3 regions of the Pseudomonas sp. R1-18 genome follow, and region 3 is predicted to be linked to each of the others. Evidence: predicted binding sites of a transcription regulator. Region 3 holds the regulator's gene; each other region holds the start of a gene.
The links. The regulator FliA, encoded in region 3, starts transcription of late flagellar genes. The targets are predictions, from matches to a motif close to CTAAAGTTTNNNNNNNNNNNGCCGNTAA.
Positions count from the first base shown of each region.

Region 1: the regulator FliA is predicted to act here: its motif matches at 1,489-1,516, upstream of J3P77_RS14765 (methyl-accepting chemotaxis protein).
Region 2: the regulator FliA is predicted to act here: its motif matches at 3,012-3,039, upstream of J3P77_RS20785 (methyl-accepting chemotaxis protein).

Region 1 covers NZ_CP071658.1:3,209,240-3,216,506, forward strand. The annotation lists gene acnA (aconitate hydratase AcnA) at 1-1,316, shown strand, start outside; gene J3P77_RS14765 (methyl-accepting chemotaxis protein) at 1,554-3,119, shown strand; gene J3P77_RS14770 (hypothetical protein) at 3,424-4,101, shown strand; gene J3P77_RS14775 (hypothetical protein) at 4,514-5,059, shown strand; gene J3P77_RS14780 (autotransporter outer membrane beta-barrel domain-containing protein) at 5,130-7,262, opposite strand.
Region 2 covers NZ_CP071658.1:4,573,819-4,581,085, forward strand. The annotation lists gene hisI (phosphoribosyl-AMP cyclohydrolase) at 1-369, shown strand, start outside; gene J3P77_RS20760 (phosphoribosyl-ATP diphosphatase) at 371-703, shown strand; gene J3P77_RS20765 (twin-arginine translocase TatA/TatE family subunit) at 746-1,027, shown strand; gene tatB (Sec-independent protein translocase protein TatB) at 1,031-1,501, shown strand; gene tatC (twin-arginine translocase subunit TatC) at 1,498-2,286, shown strand; gene J3P77_RS20780 (16S rRNA (uracil(1498)-N(3))-methyltransferase) at 2,283-2,990, shown strand; gene J3P77_RS20785 (methyl-accepting chemotaxis protein) at 3,157-4,992, shown strand; gene J3P77_RS20790 (methyl-accepting chemotaxis protein) at 5,190-7,130, shown strand.
Region 3 covers NZ_CP071658.1:1,598,639-1,605,905, reverse strand. The annotation lists gene J3P77_RS07490 (chemotaxis protein CheA) at 1-1,063, opposite strand, end outside; gene J3P77_RS07485 (protein phosphatase CheZ) at 1,096-1,881, opposite strand; gene J3P77_RS07480 (chemotaxis response regulator CheY) at 1,901-2,275, opposite strand; gene fliA (RNA polymerase sigma factor FliA) at 2,527-3,267, opposite strand; gene fleN (flagellar synthesis regulator FleN) at 3,264-4,097, opposite strand; gene flhF (flagellar biosynthesis protein FlhF) at 4,213-5,544, opposite strand; gene flhA (flagellar biosynthesis protein FlhA) at 5,556-7,267, opposite strand, start outside.

The DNA of each region.
Region 1 (7,267 bases), 1.6 Mb from region 3:
AGAAAGGCCTGACCCGCAAGCCATGGGTGAAGAGTTCGCTCGCGCCGGGCTCAAAGGTGGTCACCGACTACTATCAGGCCGCCGGCCTGACCCAATACCTCGACGCGCTGGGGTTCGATCTGGTGGGTTACGGCTGCACGACCTGCATCGGCAACTCCGGCCCGTTGCTCGAACCGATCGAGACGGCCATTCAGCAGTCGGATCTGACGGTGGCATCGGTGCTGTCGGGCAACCGCAACTTCGAGGGGCGCGTGCATCCATTGGTCAAGACCAACTGGCTGGCTTCGCCGCCGCTGGTGGTGGCCTATGCGCTGGCCGGCACCGTTCGCCTGGATATCAGCAGCGAACCGCTGGGCCAGGGCTCGGATGGTCAGCCGGTATACCTGCGCGACATCTGGCCGAGTCAGAAGGAAATCGCCGAGGCCGTCGAGAAGGTCAATACCGGCATGTTCCACAAGGAGTACGCCGAGGTCTTCGCCGGTGACGAACAATGGCAAGCCATCGAGGTGCCGCAGGCCGCTACTTACGTGTGGCAGGAGGACTCCACCTATATTCAGCATCCGCCGTTCTTCGAAGACATTGCCGGACCGCTGCCAGTGATCGAGGACATTCGTGGCGCGCGCGTGCTGGCGATGTTGGGAGATTCGGTCACCACCGACCATATTTCCCCTGCGGGCAACATCAAATCCGACAGCCCGGCCGGCCGCTACCTGCGGGGCAAAGGTGTGGAGGCGAAGGACTTCAACTCCTACGGCTCACGCCGGGGAAACCATGAAGTGATGATGCGCGGCACTTTCGCCAACATCCGTATTCGCAACGAGATGCTGGGCGGCGAAGAAGGCGGCTACACCTTGCACGTGCCCACCAACAAGAAACTGTCGATCTACGACGCGGCCATGCAATACCAGACCGAAGGCACGCCGCTGGTGATTATCGCAGGTCAGGAATACGGCACCGGTTCCAGTCGCGACTGGGCGGCCAAGGGCACCAACCTGCTGGGCGTGAAAGCGGTGATCGCCGAAAGCTTCGAGCGTATCCATCGCTCCAATCTGGTCGGCATGGGCGTGTTGCCGCTGCAGTTTACCGGCGGGCAAAGCCGCAAAACTCTGGGCCTTACCGGTCGCGAAACACTGGCCATCAGCGGCCTGACCGACAGTGACATACGGCCGGGCATGCCGCTGCAGCTGGAGATCACACGGGAGGATGGCAGCCAGCAACAGGTCGAACTGCTGTGCCGCATCGACACCCTCAACGAGGTCGAATACTTCAAGTCAGGCGGCATCCTGCACTACGTGCTGCGCCAGCTGATTGCCTGAAATCAGCGAGGCGTCCACCGCGCCATGCAGCCCGTCCGGCCAGCGCCGCACGGGCTGCCCTTCCTGATCGAGAGGCTCAAGCACGAGCCTTTCAGAGCGTTTGCCTACTCCACGCCCGGGCTCTGCGCATTGATATCCGTCAAGGACATTGCCGCCGATTTGCCCCGGGGCGCTTAATAAATGACTGCACCGGCCGATACTCAGCGAAAGCCTCCTGCACCGAAGGACCCATTACCCATGCGTAACAACCAGCCCATCACTCAACGTGAGCGGACATTTCCTGCAGCACAGCGCCTGATTTCAACTACCGATACCAAAGGCGTGATCAGCTACTGCAACGACGCCTTTCAGGAAATCAGTGGTTATACCCATGAAGAACTGGTGGGTGCCGCGCACAACCTGGTGCGTCACCCGGACGTGCCTTCGGCGGTCTTCGCGCACATGTGGACAACGCTCAAGAGCGGTCTGCCGTGGATGGGCATCGTCAAGAACCGTTGCAAGAATGGCGACCATTACTGGGTCAACGCTTACGTCACGCCGATGCTGGACAACGGCAAGGTCGTGGGTTTCGAGTCCGTGCGGGTCAAGCCGACCGCCGAACAGATTCGGCGCGCAGAGGCACTGTATGCCCGCTTGAACAAAGGCCAGGCTGCCGTGCCGAACCGCGACAAATGGTTGCCGGTGTTGCAGGACTGGCTCCCGTTCATCATGGTGAGCCAGCTGAGTTTTCTGATCGGTGTGTGGCTCAACAGCGAGTGGGGCTTCGCATTGGCTGCGGCGCTGTCGGTGCCGCTGGGTCTGCTGGGCCTGACCTGGCAGCAACGTGGCACCAAGCGCCTGCTGCGCCTGGCCGAACAGACCACCTCCGACCCGCTGATCGCACAGATGTACACCGACAGCCGCGGACCGCAGGCACGTCTTGAAATGTCGATCCTCAGCCAGGAAGCACGCCTGAAAACCTGCCTGACCCGTCTGCAGGACACCGCCGAACATTTGAACAGCCAGGCTCGCCAGTCCAACTCGCTGGCCAACGCCAGTTCGAACGGTCTGGAGCGCCAGCGGGTAGAAACCGAACAGGTCGCCGCGGCGATCAACGAAATGGCAGCCACCACACAGGAAGTCGCCAGCCACGTGCAGCGCGCCGCCGACGCTACCCAACAGGCCAACGAACTGACCCGTCGTGGTCGCGACATCGCCGGCGAAACGCGCGCCGCGATTCAGCTGCTGTCGACCGCGGTGGGTGAAACCGGCCTGACGGTTACGCAACTGGCCAAGGACAGCGATGAAATCGGCGGCGTGGTCGACGTGATCAAAGGCATTGCCGATCAGACCAACCTGCTGGCGCTCAACGCCGCCATCGAAGCGGCCCGTGCCGGCGAGATGGGTCGCGGCTTCGCGGTCGTGGCCGATGAAGTTCGCCAGCTGGCGCAACGCACCACCGAGTCCACCGGCCAGATCCACGGGCTGATCGCCAAACTGCAACAGACCGCCAACAACGCCGTGCAGACCATGAACAACGGTCATCGCCAGGCCGAAGAAGGCGTCGCCCGGGTTCTGGAAGCCGACCAGGCGCTGGTAGGCATCAGCGAAGCCGTTGCCAACATCACCGACATGACCACCCAGATCGCCACCGCCACCGAAGAACAGAGCGCAGTGGCCGAAGAGATCAACCGCAACATCGCCAACATCGCCGACCTGGCCGACAAGACCTCGGATCAGGCCAATCGCTCGGCGATATTGAGTGCTGAACTGACGGATACTGCCAATTCGCAGTATTCACTGGTGGAGCGGTTTAATCGGTAGGTTTTGATTGGCTGGGAAAGAACCCTGACAGGCTTTGGTTTGTTGGGGTTTTTTGTTGCTCGAAATTAATAGACCTGGCTCAGCGCACCCTAAGTTCCCACATCGGCATCTCTATCCCATGAAGGAAATTTCCCAAGCAGCTAAATACGCCTTCTAACAGGATCGTTTGGCGTTGACTAAAGCTTTGTTGTGCGGTTACGTGAAGTTGGGCGTGAAAGACAAATAACTGGAAACGTTCCAGCTGAACGCCCCACTCTAACGATCAACAGAACAACTAAAGAAGACTATGATTCCGGAGAACATCATGAACAAAACTAACAACCAAAGAGATCCTCTTGTACCTCAGGTTCCGGCGGCAAACCCCGAAGATGGCCTGCTACCTGTTTCAGCGTTGGCAACCCCACTTCAAGTCAACATAGTGGCAGATCAAAGCATGCGACCCGGCGATTACTTACAACTAAAGCTGAATGACAGGACATACAGCCGCAGAACTATTAAAGAAGGTGAAAATCCAGGGGACATAATCACGATGTGGCTGGATCAAAAACTGCTCCTGATCGAAGGAAACTATGACTTGGGATTCGCCTTTATTAACGCCGAAAATGGCGTCGAGACGTGGTCCCAAGCTGTAACTATCGTTGTAGACCGCACTGCCCCCGGCGCAACGCTCCTGGCACCAGCCATCTTCCCCCATATCACTTTCGGCGACGTGCTCCATGGCACCATCCCCGGCTACGCAGGCATGGAGCCCGGCGACGTGATCCAGATGCTCTGCAACGGCGTCGAGGGGCCTGCGCTGGTCATCAGCCCCGATCACCTGACGAAGCACCCGATCCAGATCACCTTCGAGCGTCCTTTTCTGGACAGCCTGAACAGTGAATCCGTCCGCGTCAGCTACCACGTAACCGACCGCGCGGGTAACCGATCCATCGACGCTCAAGCGGTGGACCTGACCTACCAACGCTCCATGCCCGCCAACTAGCATTCTTTCGAATAGCACAGTGAGTGTCCGCCACGCATTCGCGTGACGGACATTCATTAGAATTGTGAGTGAATCTTCCTATACCTGAGTAGGCAAAATCCGAGACCTCTAAAAAAGGACAGTTATTGTACTGCCGCGTAGTCCGGCTCCTACATACTATTTCAAGAAGTTCGATTGCCATTTATTGACCCTGCATATGTTCACCCCTGTATTTACAGGGCTTTTCGTCCCGAAAAAGCCATTAACGGACTACAGACCGAAATACTTGGAAATATCCTTGCCAGCACTTTCTTCCGATTCGCGCCCGACTTGACTCCGCGCAGTTTCCTCTTTGTAATATTTCTCGTGAACTAACCCGGCGGCTACACCGCGCAGCTCAGTTCAAAATTTATCTAATAATCAAGAGCGAAAGATGGAACGAGAATTCCCAAACAACAAATCCGCAAGCGCTTGCAATTCTGGCAATCCATCTGAAACGACGTCTGGAGAACAAGAACCATTGTTTAAGAAATGCATCACCAATACAGGCGCGGTCGTAGCGCCAGGAGGCGCACCACTGGATATCTCGTCAGATCTGAAAGCCCCGGTGCTGCCCAACTCGAATCCGGCCGCCATCAGTTATGAACAAGCCCATGCGGGCGTCACGATTCACATCCCTGGATCACCGCATATGCGCTGTGGCGACGTCATCGTGTTCTACTGGGGCTTGCATAAATCGGTGTCGCATCTGTATCAGGACGCGAACAATGCCAGCGTGGTACGTGTTCTGTGCATCACCTATAACTTTCTGCCCCATGCGCAATACGGGCTCGTCGATCTGTACTACGAGGTCCACCGCTGCGACAGGGTCATTGGCAGGTCGCCGACCTTGCGGGTGACCGTCAACTATTTCAACCCGACCACGCCAAAGCAGAGACAGCGTAAACGCTCGGTCAGCCGCCGTTATCCAGGCAGCTAAGCGAAAGGCCCCCGATGAGTCATCATCGGGGGCCCGGTTTAGTGCCGCCTTTTCTTATTCTGGCCAAGTGTCAGAAAGCGAACCGCAACCCGACATTCGCGCCCCACGGCTGCTCAACGCGCTTGCCTTTCATGTAATCGAAATCAGCATGCACCTGCACCCGCTCCGAGAGCGACACCGATACCCCGGCCCCCAACTCGGCGCGCGTACCGAACAGGCTGTTGTCGAACCTGTTGTCATTCACTTGCACGTCATTATTGCGGGAAAACTCCTGGGCCATGGCGACCCGCACATAAGGCTGCAACACCCCGCCATCCTTGAGCGGAATGTTTCGACCGGCCGAGGTACCGACCTTGCCCAATACGGACCGGGTATGCTGATTCTTCGCCTCCAGGCCATTGTTCAGCCGATAGTCCTCCCCCTGAATCACGACCGTGGACAACTGCGCAAAGGGCTCCAGGAAGTAGTCGTCGGCCAGCTTGATATGGCGGCCGAACTCCAGCGAACCACCGATGCCCGTGTTGGTGTAATCGCCTTTGGCTTTGCTTGCGTCGCTCATGGCCACGTCCGCCTTGTTACGGAAGCGGTTGAGTTTCAGCACAGCGTCCAGGTAATAACCGTCCTCCAGCAACCAGGTGCCGTAGGCGCCGACATAGTAGCTGTTGACCTCGCCTTTCGTGCCATGGCTCAGGTCCAGATCGGACTTGCTGTAACCACCCAGCACACCGAACAGCAACTGCCCGCTGCTGACATCGACAGGCGCGTCGGCCCCCAGCGACAAGCCGCTGGTCTGTTGCCGATAATCGATTCCGTCGCCGGTGGTGGCATTGAGCCGATTGCCATAGGCACGCATCCAGCCACCGCTGGTCCCGCCATTTCGGATCTCGCCCATCCGCGTACGCAGCGTCGACAGTTCGCTCTTCCAGATCGAAGGCGCGGCGTTATACAGCGCCAACGCAGTGTTGGTGGACGGACTGGTGGTCCTGCCATCGCCGACGATAAACCAGTCATTGCCCTGCTGTTCCAGCAGATAAGAGTACGCTCCAAGGTCTACACGGCCACCGATCAGGCTGAACTGCGCATCGCCGCCTTCCGTGTGCACGATCTTGAGCGGCTGCATGTCCGGTGAAACCACTTCCACACCGGTATTACGCACCCGCAGTCCGAAGTCGCCGTTGGCCTCACCGTCGACCTTCAACAGATCTCCAACGCCCTGGTCCAGGTCGACTCGCATGCCGAAGGTGCCACTGCCGGACAGCTCGCCCAGCAACAAGGTATGGAAGCCTGCTTCACTGAAACGGACACCGCCACCGTCCATAGAGAGCGACTTGACGGCATGGTCACCTATCATCTGCCATTGCGCGCCAGAATTGATGGCTAGCGTATTGCTATTGATGATGTCGCCGGTGAGTTGAGCGTTATTCTGCAGGATGACATTGAGGATGCTGACATCATCGGCGACGAGGTTGCCACTCAACACACTGTTGTCGACGGTAAAGCGAGTCTTCGTTGTCTCGACGCTTTCCAGCAGATTGCCGTTACCCGTTCGGAGAGTCGAATGATTGGCGATCTCTATATCCGCCTCATAAGGTTTGCCACCAGGAGCCTCGACTTTTATAGCTGCACCTTCTGTGCCTTCGATGACCGACCCATTGACATACAAGCGGCCGTGGGAAGTGTCTGCCTCTCCCGAGGTGGGGGCGGTAAACTGCATGGAAACTCCATTTACCGAGCCGTTGACATAGCTGCCAGCGAGCACATTGCCCACGCCACCAAAGATACCCATGCCCCAGTCGTATTTACCGAATGTACCTCCTGATACCGTCGTATTGCTCAAGGTGGCCGAACCTCCCGTGACATGCAACCCGCTACGTGGCGCTGTCAACTGGCTGTCGACGATCGTAGCCGTGGAGCCCGCGTCGACGAGAACCGCGATTCCGTTGCCATCGTTGCTTATCGTCGAATCAGCAATCTGCAAATCACTATGTCCCTGAGCATAGATGCCGGTTCTGACCACAGTGTTGCTGGTCAACACGGCTGTAGACGAATCTAGAAAAAGGTGTCCGATTGAGGCCCCTTCCGATTTGAGGGTGGAATGATCGATCACTCTGTAGGACCGCTCGGGCGTCGAGCCATTGATTGGCAAGGTTTGCCCGTGACCGACCTCGATCGTAGGCACATCTCCCCAATCTTCCACCCCCATGTCTG
Region 2 (7,267 bases), 1.9 Mb from region 3:
CACTGGAACAGCGACGGTTTGGTGCCTGCAATCGCCCAGGACCACAAGACCGGCCGTGTATTGATGATGGCGTGGATGAACCGCGAGGCTCTGACGCTGACCGCCGCCGAAAACCGTGCAATTTATTGGTCGCGTTCGCGTGGCAAACTCTGGCGCAAAGGCGAAGAATCGGGGCATGTGCAGAAGCTGCACGAGCTGCGTCTGGACTGTGACGCCGACGTCGTGATCCTGATGGTCGAGCAGATCGGCGGCATCGCCTGCCACACAGGACGCGAAAGCTGCTTCTACCGGGTCTACGAAGATTCGGCCTGGAAGACGGTCGACCCGGTACTCAAAGACCCTGATGCCATTTATCACGCAGGCCACTGACATGACTGATACCTTGGCCCGTCTGGCCGAAGTGCTTGAATCGCGCAAGGATGCCGCTGCCGACAGTTCCTACGTCGCCAGCCTGTATCACAAGGGACTGAACAAGATCCTGGAGAAACTCGGCGAAGAATCGGTGGAAACCATCATTGCCGCCAAGGATGCCGCAGTCAGCGGCGACTGCAGCGACGTCATCTACGAGACCGCAGACCTGTGGTTCCATAGCATGGTGATGCTCGCCGCTCTGGGCCAGCATCCACAGGCCGTGCTCGACGAACTCGATCGCCGCTTCGGGCTGTCCGGTCACGCAGAAAAAGCCGCGCGCTCGGCTGACTGACCGGCTCTCCAATTTGAATTGAACGTCTACGAGGATTGCTTCATGGGTATTTTTGACTGGAAACACTGGATCGTCATTCTGGTGGTGGTTGTGCTGGTGTTCGGGACCAAGAAACTCAAGAACCTGGGCACTGATGTCGGTGAATCGATCAAGGGCTTTCGCAAGGCCATGAACGACGACGAGAAACCGGTCGATCCGGCTGCGCCGCAATCGGAGCAGACGTACACCCAGACTCCTGGTCAGGGCGCGCCTCTCAAGCAGCCGCATACTATCGACGCACAGGCGCAAAAGGTCGACGAGCCGACCCGCAAAGACCAGGTCTAAGCCATGTTTGGTGTCAGCTTTCAAGAACTGCTGCTGGTCGGGCTGGTGGCCTTGCTGGTCCTCGGTCCCGAGCGCCTGCCGGGTGCCGCGCGTACCGCCGGGCTATGGATCGGCAGGCTGAAGCGCAGCTTCAATACCATCAAGCAGGAAGTCGAACGTGAGATTGGGGCCGACGAAATCCGTCGGCAACTGCACAACGAACACATCCTGGCGCTGGAAGAAGACGCACGCAAACTGTTCAACCAGAATGCGCCTGCGCAACAGCCCCCGGCCGAGCAACCGGCGGTGGTCGAGCCACAACCGGCACCGGAGGTCGAAAGCGAGCCTGCCCAGACCGCGCCGCGCACGCACCTGTCGCTGGAGAAACCGCCTAAACCTCAGTTTTCCGCAGCTGCGGTTTCGACCTCCCCGGCGGCCCCGATGGCCACCGCGCCTTCCGTCCACGATTCGTCACTGCCACCGCGAGCCCCATGAGCGCCGATATCCCGGAAAATGACCAGCAGATGCCGCTGGTCTCCCACCTCACCGAACTGCGCACCCGTCTCCTGCGGTGTGTGGCTGCGGTGTTTCTGATCTTTGCCGGCCTGTTCTACTTCACTCAAAAGATCTACACGCTGGTGTCGGCGCCGTTACGGGTTTACCTGCCCGAAGGTGCAACGATGATCGCCACGGATGTGGCATCGCCGTTCCTGACACCGTTCAAGCTGACCATGATGGTTGCGCTGTTTCTATCGATGCCGGTGATCCTGCACCAGATCTGGGGCTTCGTTGCGCCCGGTCTGTACAAGCATGAAAAGCGCGTCGCCGTGCCTTTGCTGATCTCCAGCATCATTCTGTTCTACGCGGGCATGGCGTTTGCCTACTTCCTCGTGTTCCCGCTGATCTTTCACTTCTTTGCCAGCGTGACGCCGGAAGGCGTGTCGATGATGACCGACATCGCCAGCTACCTCGACTTCGTCATGACGCTGTTCTTCGCCTTTGGCGTCGCCTTCGAGATTCCGGTCGCCGTGGTATTGCTGGTGTGGATCGGCATTGTCGACGTGAAATACCTCAAGAAGGTCCGGCCGTACGTGATCATCGGCTGCTTTGTGGTCGGCATGATCCTGACGCCGCCCGATATCTTCTCCCAGACCTTGCTGGCGGTGCCGATGTGGCTGCTGTTCGAGCTGGGCATCGTGTGCAGTACGCTGATCAAGAAGCGTGGCGAGCATCCCGACGATCTTGAGAAGCAAGATCAGCCGCCTGCGACCATGCCGTGAACCTGCTGTTACTGGAAGAGGCCGATTTCATTGCGGCCGGCCGCGTCGTGCTGCGCGACCGGCGCCTGACACACATGCAGGAAGTGCATCGCTCGGCAGTTGGCGACAGCATGCGCGTAGGCCGCGTCAACGGCCCGATCGGCACCGCCGAAGTGCTGCGCCTGGAAAAGCACGAGGTCGAATTGCGCGTCGTGCTGGATAGCGAGCCGCCGGCCAAGCTTCCGCTCACGCTACTGCTCGCGCTGCCTCGGCCCAAGATGCTGCGTCGGGTATTCCAGACGGTTGCGACCATGGGTGTGCCTAAAGTCGTGTTGCTCAACAGCTACCGCGTCGAGAAAAGCTTCTGGCAGACCCCGTTTCTGGAGCCGGACGCGATTCGCGAGCAGTTGGTCCTCGGCCTCGAACAGGCGCGCGACAGCGTGCTCCCGGAGATCGTCATCGAGAAGCGCTTCAAGCCCTTCGTCGAAGATCGTTTGCCCGCGCTGGCTCACGGCACGCTCGGTCTGGTCGGCCATCCGGGCAACTTTCCGCCCTGCCCGCGTGCCGTTGATCGCCCCGTTACTCTGGCCATCGGCCCGGAAGGCGGCTGGATTCCCTACGAAGTCGACCTGCTGGGCCGCGCGGGCCTTGAGCCGGTGCAGCTCGGCGATCGTATCCTGCGTGTCGAGACCGCCGTCACCGCCCTGCTCGCCCGACTGTTTTAGGCTGTTCTGTCGACTCAATCGCTTCAGTTAGTGAATGATCCGCCGATCTAGTGGACATCCACCCAATCCGAACGAAGGAGTCGTCATGTTCCGCTGGTTTACTCAAGGTCTCGCCAACGCGAGTGTCAGCCTGAAGCTGGCGTTCGGATTCGGGATCGTGCTGTTAATGACGCTGATGATCACTGCCACGGCCTGGTTCAGCACCCAGTCGCTGATCTCCCGTGGCGACAGGGTCGCCGCGATCTCTGCAGTGAGCGAGTTGATCCTTGAGCTGCGCATCAATCGGCTGCGTTACGAAGCACTGTTCAATGCTCAAAGCGCCGACGCCGTCGTCCAGTCGCTGAACACGCTCGATGCGGCGCTCAACAAAGCCAGGTCGCTGCTGCAAACGCGCGAGAGTCAGCAACATGTAGACGCTCAGATCCAGACCGCCGCCGAGTATCGCCAGGCTTTCGGGCAGATGACCAAGGCCATCGAGGTACGCGAAGGCACTCGCAAGCTGATGGGTGACAGTGCCGACAAGGCGGTCGCTGAAGCGGACAAGATCGAAGCCGAGCTGCTTCAGTCGGACAACATCCTGGCCTTCAATAGCATTGTCGGCGTCAGCAAGCAGATCCAGCAGGCGCGCTTTCAAGTGCGCGGCTACACCTACAGCGGCAAACCCGAGTTCGAGCAGAATGCTAATGCCGCTATTGACGAAGCCATGACTGGCGTCAACACCCTGGCTGGCGACATTCCCTCGTCTTTCCTGCCGCAATTGCAGCAGGCCATTGCGGGCCTCAAGGCTTACCGCGGCGCTGTCGCCCAATATCGCGATGCTCAGGCTGCCAGCAAGGCGGCCCTGGAGACAATGGCGCCGCTGGGCGAGCGCTTGTTGACCATCAGTGAAGAATTGCTCGCCGACCAGAATGCCAAGCGCGACCGGGACAGCGCGAAAGCCCTGACGATGATCATGGTCGCCACGTTGCTGGCCGTGGTGTTCAGCATCATTGCCGCCCTCATCATCACCCGGCAGATCACCGTTCCGCTGAACGACACCCTGCAAGTAGTGGAGCGCGTAGCCTCCGGCGACCTGAGCCGCGACCTCACCATCAACCGCAGGGACGAACTGGGCAAGCTACAAGGCAGTATCCAGCGCATGACCATCAGTCTGCGTGAGCTGATCGGCGGAATTCGCGACGGCGTAACACAGATCGCCAGCGCCGCCGAGCAATTGTCCGCCGTTACAGAACAGACCAGTGCCGGCGTCAACAGTCAGAAGGTCGAAACTGATCAGGTCGCGACCGCCATGCACGAAATGACCGCCACGGTTCAGGAAGTTGCCCGCAACGCCGAAGAAGCTTCCGAAGCCGCAGTGGCTGCTGACCAGCAGGCGCGCGAAGGCGAACGCGTTGTGGGCGAGGCCATCACGCAGATCGAGCGACTGGCGTCAGCGGTCGGCAAGTCCTCTGAAGCCATGGGCGTGCTCCGGGTGGAAAGCGACAAGATCGGCAGCGTGCTGGACGTTATCAAGTCGGTGGCCGAACAGACCAACCTGCTCGCGCTTAACGCTGCCATCGAGGCTGCCCGTGCGGGCGAAGCCGGCCGCGGCTTTGCCGTGGTCGCGGACGAAGTTCGCAGCCTGGCGCAACGCACCCAGAAATCCACGGAAGAAATCGAAGGCCTGATCGCTGGCCTGCAGAGCGGCACGCAGCACGCCTCGACCATCATGGACAGCAGCCGCGAGCTGACCGTCAGCAGCGTGGAACTGACCCGACGCGCCGGCGGCTCGCTTGAGTCCATTACCCGGACAGTTTCCGCGATCCAGTCGATGAACCAGCAGATTGCTGCTGCTGCCGAGCAGCAGAGCGCAACCGCCGAAGAGATCAACCGCAGCGTGATCAACGTGCGCGATGTGTCGGAACAGACCTCCGCCGCCAGCGAAGAAACCGCCGCGTCCAGTGTCGAACTGGCGCGCCTGGGCAACCACCTGCAAGTTCTGGTCAGCCGCTTCACTGTCTGACACTCGCGATACGGCCCTGCATGACGTTGGTGTCGGCAGGGCCGCCGAACTGTGACCCGCTTCACCTCATTTTCTCCATCGGAAAATTCCCACGGCCGCTTCAGGTCGCGCGATCCCGGCACCTGCCGATGAGTTCGTAACGCAAGCCTCTGTATCGCCAGAGGCCCGCTTTCGTACGAACCCGCAGGAGATACGCCATGTTTCGATGGATCGCCCAGTCACTCGGCAATACAAGCGTGAAGCTCAAACTCTCGCTGGGCTTCGGCCTGGTGCTGTTGTTGACCCTGGCCATAACCCTCACTGGCTGGCATGGTCTGGACACTATGATCGAGCGCTCCGAGTCGCTCTCCTCCATCGGCCACCTGAGCGACCTCACCAAAGATCTGCGCGCCGAACGCATTATCTTTCGCTCTGAAAACACACCTGAGAACGCCAAACGGGTATTCGATCGGCTCGATGAACTGGAGGCGCACCTCAGCCAGCTGCGCAAGGACATCGATGACGAGCGCAGCGTGGCAATGCTCACCGAGCAGAGCCAGCTGGTCAGCCGCATGGAAACGACCTTTGGCGATATCGGCGTTGACCGAAAGGCTGCCGACGAGTCTCGTGCCAGGCTTGACCAGCAGTCCGAGCAGGCGGTAAAGGCGGTTGCGCAGGTCGAAGCCGAAGTGCTCAAAGCCGTCAGCCAGGAGCAGGACAACAGCGAACGCATGGACGAATTCACCAATATCTCGCAGCTCAAGCAGCAGATTCAGGTCGCGCGGTATCAAGTCCAGGCTTACACCTTCACCGCGAAAGAGGCGGACGAAGCCGCGGCCATCGTCGCCATCGATGAAGCGTTCAAGGAAGTGCGGGAGATCTCTCAGGATCAGGCGGATGAGAATATCCAAGGGCTCAAGCCCGCCAATGAAGCCTTGCAGAGCTACCGCGACCAGTTGAGCCGCTTCAAGGAAATTCGGGGCAGGCTTGAGGCAGGCCAGGAAAACATGGAGGCGCTGGGCGACAAGATGCTCAACTCGGTGGCCGAACTGGTGAGCCTGCAAAGCACGCAACGCGACCATGAAGCGACTGCCTCACGCACGACGCTGAGCACCGTCGCGGGTATGGCGCTGTTGATCGGGGTGCTGGCCGCTTGGGTGATGACTCACCAGATCATCACCCCATTGCGCCAGACACTCGCTGCGGCCGGGCGCATTGCCAAGGGCGATCTGAGCCAGGACCTGCACGTGAAGCGGGCCGACGAGATGGGCCAGTTGCAGAGCAGCATGCAGGCCATGACTGTCAGTTTGCGCGAGTTGATCGGCGGGATCGGTGACGGCGTCATCCAGCTTGCCAGTGCCGCCGAGCAGCTGTCTGCCGTGACCGAACAGACGTGCGTGGGAGTCAATGATCAGAAGGAAGAGACGGAACAGGTCGCCACGGCAATGAACCAGATGTCGGCCACCGTGCAGGAAGTTGCGCACAGTGCGCAGCAGGCTTCGGAAGCGGCGGCACACGCCGATCAGCAGGCCCGCAATGGCGACGCTGTGGTTGGCGAGGCGATCGACCAGATTGAGCAGTTGGCGCTGGAGGTGGGCAATTCCACCCAGGCCATGAATGTGCTCAAACAGGAAAGCGGGAAGATCGTGGGCGTGCTGGATGTGATCAAGTCGGTGTCTCAGCAGACTAACCTGCTGGCACTCAACGCAGCCATCGAAGCCGCTCGCGCCGGTGAAGCCGGTCGCGGATTTGCCGTGGTTGCCGACGAGGTGCGCAGCCTGGCGCAACGCACTCAGGAATCCACCGAGGAAATCGAGGAGCTGATTGCGGCTTTGCAACACGGCACACAACAAGTCGCCACGACGCTGGATGCCAGTCGCAGCCTGACCGATAACAGCGTTGACCTGAGCCGCCGGGCCGGCAGCGCACTGGAGCAGATCACCCGTACCGTTGCGTCGATTCAAGACATGAATCGGCAGATCGCCACCGCCAGTGAGCAACAGAGCGTGGTGGCTGAGCAGATCAACCGGAATGTCATCAGCGTGCGCAACATCTCCGAGCAAACCGCCACCGCCAGCGAAGAAACCGCCGCCTCCAGCGTGGAACTGGCACGATTGGGCAGCCAATTAAAAGCGTTGGTGGGGAAATTCCGCGTTTGAATGCCGAACCGCGTAGGAGCGCGCTTGCCCGCGACGACGTATGCACAGGCACTGATACTGCGTCGGTAGAATTACCGCCGTCGCGGGCAAGCGCGCTCCTACAACGGATGTTCGTTGATACAAAAACGCCCCGCTAG
Region 3 (7,267 bases):
CTGGCGCACGGGCTGGTGCCGGCGCGGCGGCCCTGGCTGGCGCAGGCGCGGGTTCGGCCTTGGCGGCTGGAGCCGGCGCAGGCTTGGCCACGGCTGTTGCGGCCGGTGCTGCCGCAGCGGGTGCAGGCGCAGCAGCGCCGGCAACCGCGGCAGGCTCGAACTTGCCCTTGCCGTGCAGTTCGTCCAGCAGGCTTTCAAATTCGTGATCGGTGATCTCGTCGGACGCCGGCGCAGCCTTCGCAGCTGCGGGCGCCGCCGGTTTCGCGGCCGGGGCGCTGGCGGCTACGCTGCCGTCAAACGAGCCCTTGCCATGCAACTGATCAAGCAACGCTTCAAATTCGTCATCGGTGATCTCGTCGCCGGCGACCGGCTTGCCAGCGGCAGGCGCGGCGGCCGGTGCCGGACCAGCAGCGACTTCAGGCGCGAACTTGCCCTTGCCATGCAGCTGATCGAGCAGCGACTCGAATTCCGAATCGGTGATTTCGTCGCCTGGGGCAGGTGCTGCCGCCGGTACTTGTGCGGCCGGCGCGATAGCTGCGGACTTGGCGCCCTGTAGCGAATCGAGCAGTTGTTCGAATTCGGTGTCGGTAATGTCGTCACTGGCCGGTTCTGCAACCGCCACCGGTGCCGCCTCGACCACGGGCGCAGGCTCGGCGGCCTGCGGCTCTGCCGATTCAGGCTCCGCCAGACGCGACAGCGCCGCCAGCAGTTCCGGAGTAGCCGGTGTGATTTCGGTTCGTTCACGAACCTGACCAAACATGCTGTTGACGGTGTCCAGAGCTTCCAGGACTACGTCCATCAACTCGGAGTCGACGCGTCGCTCACCCTTGCGCAGGATGTCGAACACGTTTTCGGCGATGTGGCAGCACTCCACCAGCTCATGGAGCTGGAGGAAGCCGGCGCCCCCTTTTACAGTGTGAAAACCGCGAAAAATTGCATTGAGCAGGTCGGCATCATCCGGTCGGCTTTCCAGCTCGACCAATTGCTCCGACAACTGCTCCAGAATCTCGCCGGCCTCTACCAGAAAATCCTGAAGGATTTCTTCATCGGCGCCGAAGCTCATGGGGTGCTCCCTAAAATTAACCGTCAACAGACCTAGAAGCCGAGGCTCGATAGCAGATCGTCTACATCATCCTGACCGGATACGACGTCTTCACGTTTATCGGCATGAATCTGCGGACCTTCACCCTGGGTGAGATGTTTTTTAGGATCTTTTTCTGCAAGCATCGCCGCCGAGTCATGTTCGATTCCCGCAAAGCGGTCGACGTGACTGGCCATCAACACCAGCTTGAGCAGGTTGCCCTCCACTTCCGTGACCAGCTGCGTGACGCGCTTGATCACCTGGCCGGTAAGATCCTGATAATCCTGGGCCAGCAGAATGTCGTTGAGGTGCGCCGCGACAGCGTGGGTTTCCTTTTCGCTACGCGTCAGGAAACCGTCGACCCGCTTGGCCAGATCACGAAACTCTTCGGCACCGATTTCACGGCGCATGAAACGTCCCCAGTCCGCGCTCAAGGCCTTGGCATCCGAGCTCAGGCCGTTCATCAACGGCGTGCTCTGTTCCACCAGGTCCATGGTGCGGTTGGCCGCGCCCTCGGTCAGTCGCACCACATACGACAGGCGCTCGGTAGCGTCCGTGATCTGCGATACTTCTTCAGCTTGCGGCATGTGCGGGTCAATCTGAAAATTGACGATCGCGCTGTGCAGCTCGCGGGTCAGTTTGCCGACTTCCTGGTACAGGCCGCGATCACGGGTCTGGTTCAGCTCATGGATAAGTTGCACAGCGTCGCCGAACCGACCTTTTTCCAGGCTGCTGACGAGCTCTTGTGCGTGTTTCTTCAGGGTCGACTCGAAGTCACCCAATGAATCTCTGTTCTCCATAGCGCCCTCGCGGCATGCATCAGCTATTGACGCGTTCAAAGATCTTTTCGATCTTCTCTTGCAGCACCTGGGCTGTGAACGGCTTGACCACGTAACCATTCACACCGGCCTGAGCGGCCTCGATGATCTGCTCACGCTTGGCTTCGGCGGTTACCATCAGCACGGGAAGACTCTTGAGGCGCTCGTCCTGACGGACCTGGCGCAACAGATCGATACCGGACATGCCCGGCATGTTCCAGTCGGTCACCAGAAAGTCAAAGGCGCCGCTTTGCAGCATCGGCAGCGCGGTAATACCGTCATCCGCTTCCGAAGTGTTGGTGAACCCAAGGTCACGCAACAGGTTCTTGATGATCCGCCGCATCGTTGAGAAGTCATCAACGATGAGGATTTTCATGTTCTTGTCCAATTCGACCTCCAAGCAGTCTTTGACGCGTTCAGCACCTGAACACGCTGTTTACTCAATACTGGCACAGCACACCCCCGGCTGTACGAAACACGACGGGCTTGGCAAACCAACAGGCACATACTGCAAGCGGCCATCAGGTGTGTACCCGAAAGGCCGCTTGCCGATCCGTCCCTGTAACCACGTAACGCTCTGCACAGCCGGGATGCAGACATCGGCACCCTTGCGGATGCCGCCATCTGTCAACGCGCTCGCCACTCTCCCAAACGCCCTCGCAAACGAGCTGCGCACTGGCTGTGTAACTGACTGACCCGCGATTCACTGACTCCAAGGACCTCACCGATTTCCTTGAGATTCAGCTCTTCGTCGTAGTACAGCGCCAACACCAGACGCTCGCGCTCCGGCAGGTTGGCGATTGCTTCGGCCAACGCGGCCTGGAAGCGCTCGTCTTCCAGATCGCGCGACGGTTCGAGCGAACCGCTCGCGCCGTCCTCGTGCAGCCCTTCATGTTCGCCGTCCTGAAGCAAGTCGTCGAAACTGAACAGTCGGCTGCCCAGGGTGTCGTTCAAAATCCCGTAGTAGTCGTCGAGACTCAACTGGAGTTCGGCAGCAACTTCGTGATCTTTAGCGTCACGGCCGGTTTTCGATTCAATTGCACGAATTGCGTCACTGACCATGCGCGTATTGCGGTGCACCGAGCGAGGCGCCCAGTCACCTTTTCGCACTTCGTCGAGCATCGCACCGCGAATCCGGATCCCGGCGTAAGTCTCGAAACTCGCACCCTTGGTGGAGTCGTATTTAGTGGACACTTCCAGCAGGCCGATCATACCGGCCTGGATCAGATCTTCGACCTGAACGCTGGCCGGCAGGCGCGCCAGCAAGTGATAGGCGATACGCTTGACCAGGGGCGCATAGCGCTCGATCAGCTCGTACTGCGAATTTCTGGAAGCCTTGCTATACATTTGGTACCCGCTCGCTGTCATTGGACAGGCCCTGCGCTGGTCTGGTGAACAAGTCGCTCGACGAAGAACTCAAGATGACCTCGTGGATTGGCCGGCAGCGGCCAGGTATCTACTTTCTGGGCGATGGCCTTGAAGGCCAATGCACACTTGGAACGCGGGAACGCCTCATAGACAGCGCGCTGTTTCTGCACAGCCTTGCGCACGCACTCATCGTAAGGCACCGCACCGACATACTGCAGGGCCACGTCCAGGAAACGGTCCGTGACCTTGGTCAGTTTGGCGAACAGGTTGCGACCTTCCTGCGGGCTCTGCGCCATGTTGGCCAGCACCCTGAAACGGTTCATGCCGTAGTCGCGGTTAAGCAATTTGATCAGCGCGTACGCATCGGTGATGGAGGTCGGCTCATCGCAGACCACCAGCAATACTTCCTGAGCCGCGCGTACGAAACTGACCACCGACTCGCCGATCCCGGCGGCCGTATCGATCACCAGCACGTCGAGATTGTCGCCAATCTCGCTGAACGCCTGGATCAGGCCGGCATGCTGCGCGGGCGACAGATGCACCATGCTCTGGGTGCCGGAAGCGGCAGGCACGATACGTACCCCGCCCGGCCCCTGCAGGAGCACGTCGCGCAGCTCGCAACGCCCTTCCATGACATCGGCGAGCGTGCGCTTGGGCGTCAGGCCCAGCAGGACGTCGACGTTGGCCAGACCCAGATCGGCATCCAGCAGCATCACACGCCGACCGAGCTCGGCCAAAGCCAGTGAAAGGTTCACCGACACGTTCGTCTTGCCTACGCCACCTTTGCCACCGGTCACCGCGATGACCTGAACGGGATGCATGCTGCCCATGTTATCTCTTTACCTTGTCTTGCGTAGACCGAAGCCACATTACGGGCTGCACGCTCGAAACCGAACGATGCCTGGCAGACCATTGATGCAGGGACATTCCAGTATTAACCATCACTTAACCCACTCTCTTGCCGGGGTTGTGATAGAGGTCGGCAAACATATCAGCCATCGCTTCTTCACTCGGTTCGTCCTGCATCTGCACACTCACTGCACGGCTCACCAACTGGTGACGACGCGGCAGATGTACATCGTCAGGAATGCGCGGCCCGTCAGTCAGATACGCCACGGGCAACTCATGGCTGATCGCAAGGCTCAACACTTCGCCAAGACTCGCGGTTTCATCAAGCTTGGTCAGAATGCATCCGGCCAGGCCACAACGCTTGTAACTGTGATACGCGGCGGTCAGAACCTGCTTCTGGCTGGTTGTCGCCAGCACCAGGTAATTACGCGCCTTGATGCCACGACCCGCCAGGCTCTCCAGTTGCAGACGCAGCGCAGGATCGCTGGCCTGCAAGCCGGCGGTGTCGATCAACACCACGCGCTTGCGAACCAGAGGCTCCAGCGCCTGAGCCAGCGACTGGCCAGGATCCAGATGGGTCACCGGCACATTCAGAATGCGACCGAGCGTCTTCAGCTGTTCCTGGGCGCCGATGCGGAAGCTGTCCATGCTGACCAGCGCGATGTTCTGCGCGCCGTATTTCAGCACGTAACGGGCGGCCAGCTTCGCCAGGGTGGTGGTCTTGCCCATACCGGCAGGACCCACCAGAGCGATCACACCGCCCTCTTCCAGCGGCTCGACTTCAGGTACAGCAATCATGCGAGCCAGGTGAGCCAGCAGCATCCGCCAGGCCTGACGCGGTTCATCGGTGTCAGGAACCATCGCCAGCAGGTCACGCGACAGCGGGCCGGACAGGCCGACGCGTTGCAGGCGACGCCAGAGGTTGGCCTGCTGCGGACGACTGCCCTGCAGCTGGGTCCAGGCCAGGGAGCCGAGCTGGACTTCCAGCAGCTCGCGCAGGCCATTCAATTCAGCGCGCATCGACTCGTAGGCACGCTGACCGCTGGCCGGTTCTGCGGCAGCAGCCGGCGGCGCGTACGTGTAAGGACGCGGCGGTTCTTCGAGCGTCGGCTCGATATGTGTGTCGGGGCCGGAGAGCGGCTTGCCCGAGAACAACTGCAGATTGATCGACGCATCGCTGTCACTGCGGTTGTTAAGCTCGGCCTGAGCGGAGACGATGCGCGACTGAGTCTTGCGCAGCTCGTCCTCCAGCTCCATGTTCGGCACGCGTGGCGCCAGTGCGGACAGCTTGTAATCGAGAGCGGCAGTCAGCTCGACGCCGCCAGCAATGCGCCGGTTACCGATGATGGCCGCCTCGGCGCCCAGTTCATCACGAACCAGCTTCATGGCTTGACGCATATCGGCGGCGAAAAATCGCTTAACTTGCATGACTCTTTACCTCAGCCGTTAGGCCCGACAGTCGCTACGATGGTGACTTGCTTGTTATCAGGAATTTCCTGATACGCCAGAACATGCATGTTCGGTACAGCCAATCGTCCAAATCGTGACAGCATCGCCCGAATCGGGCCTGCTACCAGGAGAATTACCGGCTGCCCTTGCATCTCTTGACGCTGGGCGGCCTCGATCAACGAACGCTGGAGCTTTTCAGCCATGCTTGGTTCGAGAAGAACGCCTTCTTCTTGACCCTGACCAGCCTTCTGCAAACTATTGAGCAATATCTGTTCCAACCTTGGTTCCAGGGTGATAACTGGCAGCTCAGGCTCAATGCCTACAATGCTTTGGACGATTGCGCGGCTCAAACCGACGCGAACCGCTGCCACCAGAGCGGCGGTATCTTGACTCTTGCCGGCGTTGTTGGCGATAGCTTCTGCAATGCTGCGAATATCCCGAACCGGTACGTGCTCGGCGAGCAGCGCCTGCAAAACATTGAGCAAGGCGGACAGCGACAGCACCCCAGGCACCAGCTCTTCAGCGAGCTTCGGCGAGCTTTTAGCCAGCAGTTGCATCAATTGCTGGACTTCTTCATGGCCGATCAGTTCATGGGAGTGTTTGTACAAGATCTGGTTGAGGTGCGTCGCGACCACGGTGCTGGCGTCGACTACGGTATAACCGAGTGACTGCGCCTGACTGCGCTGGCTGATCTCGATCCATACCGCTTCCAGGCCGAACGCCGGGTCTCTGGCGGTAATACCGTTCAGCGTACCGAACACCTGGCCCGGGTTGATCGCCAGTTCGCGATCCGGATAGATCTCGGCTTCGGCCAGGATCACACCCATCAGCGTCAACCGATAGGCGCTTGGCGCCAGATCGAGGTTGTCGCGGATGTGAACGGTCGGCATCAGAAAACCCAGTTCCTGAGAGAGCTTCTTGCGCACGCCCTTGATCCGCGCCAACAGCTGACCACCCTGATTGCGATCCACCAGCGGAATCAGGCGATAGCCGACTTCCAGGCCGATGATATCGATCGGGGTAACGTCATCCCAGCCCAGTTCCTTGGTTTCCTGCGCACGGGTCGGTGACGGCAGCAGATCCTGCTGACGCTGCACTTCAGCCAGTGCTTCGACCTGCACACGATTCTCTTTCTTCCACAGCAGGTAAGCGGCCCCGCCAGCCACCAGGCCCAGGCTGATGAACGCGAAGTGCGGCATGCCGGGAACCAGACCCATCACCACCATGATCGCGGCGGACACGGCGAGCGCCTTGTACGACGTGAACATCTGGCGATTGATCATCTTGCCCATTTCTTCCGAACCGGAAGCACGGGTCACCATGATGGCGGCGGCGGTGGACAGCAGCAGTGATGGCAATTGCGCCACCAAACCGTCACCGATGGTCAGCAAGGTGTAGACACGACCCGCGTCGGCGAAGCTCATGCTGTGCTGGAAGATACCGACCAGCACACCGCCGATGAGGTTGATGAACAGAATCAGCAGACCGGCAATGGCGTCGCCGCGAACGAATTTGCTCGCACCGTCCATGGAACCGTAGAACTCGGCCTCCTGGGCAACTTCGGCACGACGGCGCTTGGCTTCGGGCTGATCGATCAGGCCGGCGTTGAGGTCGGCGTCGATGGCCATCTGTTTGCCGGGCATCGCGTCGAGGGTAAAGCGCGCGCTCACCTCGGAGATACGCCCGGCACCTTTGGTGATTA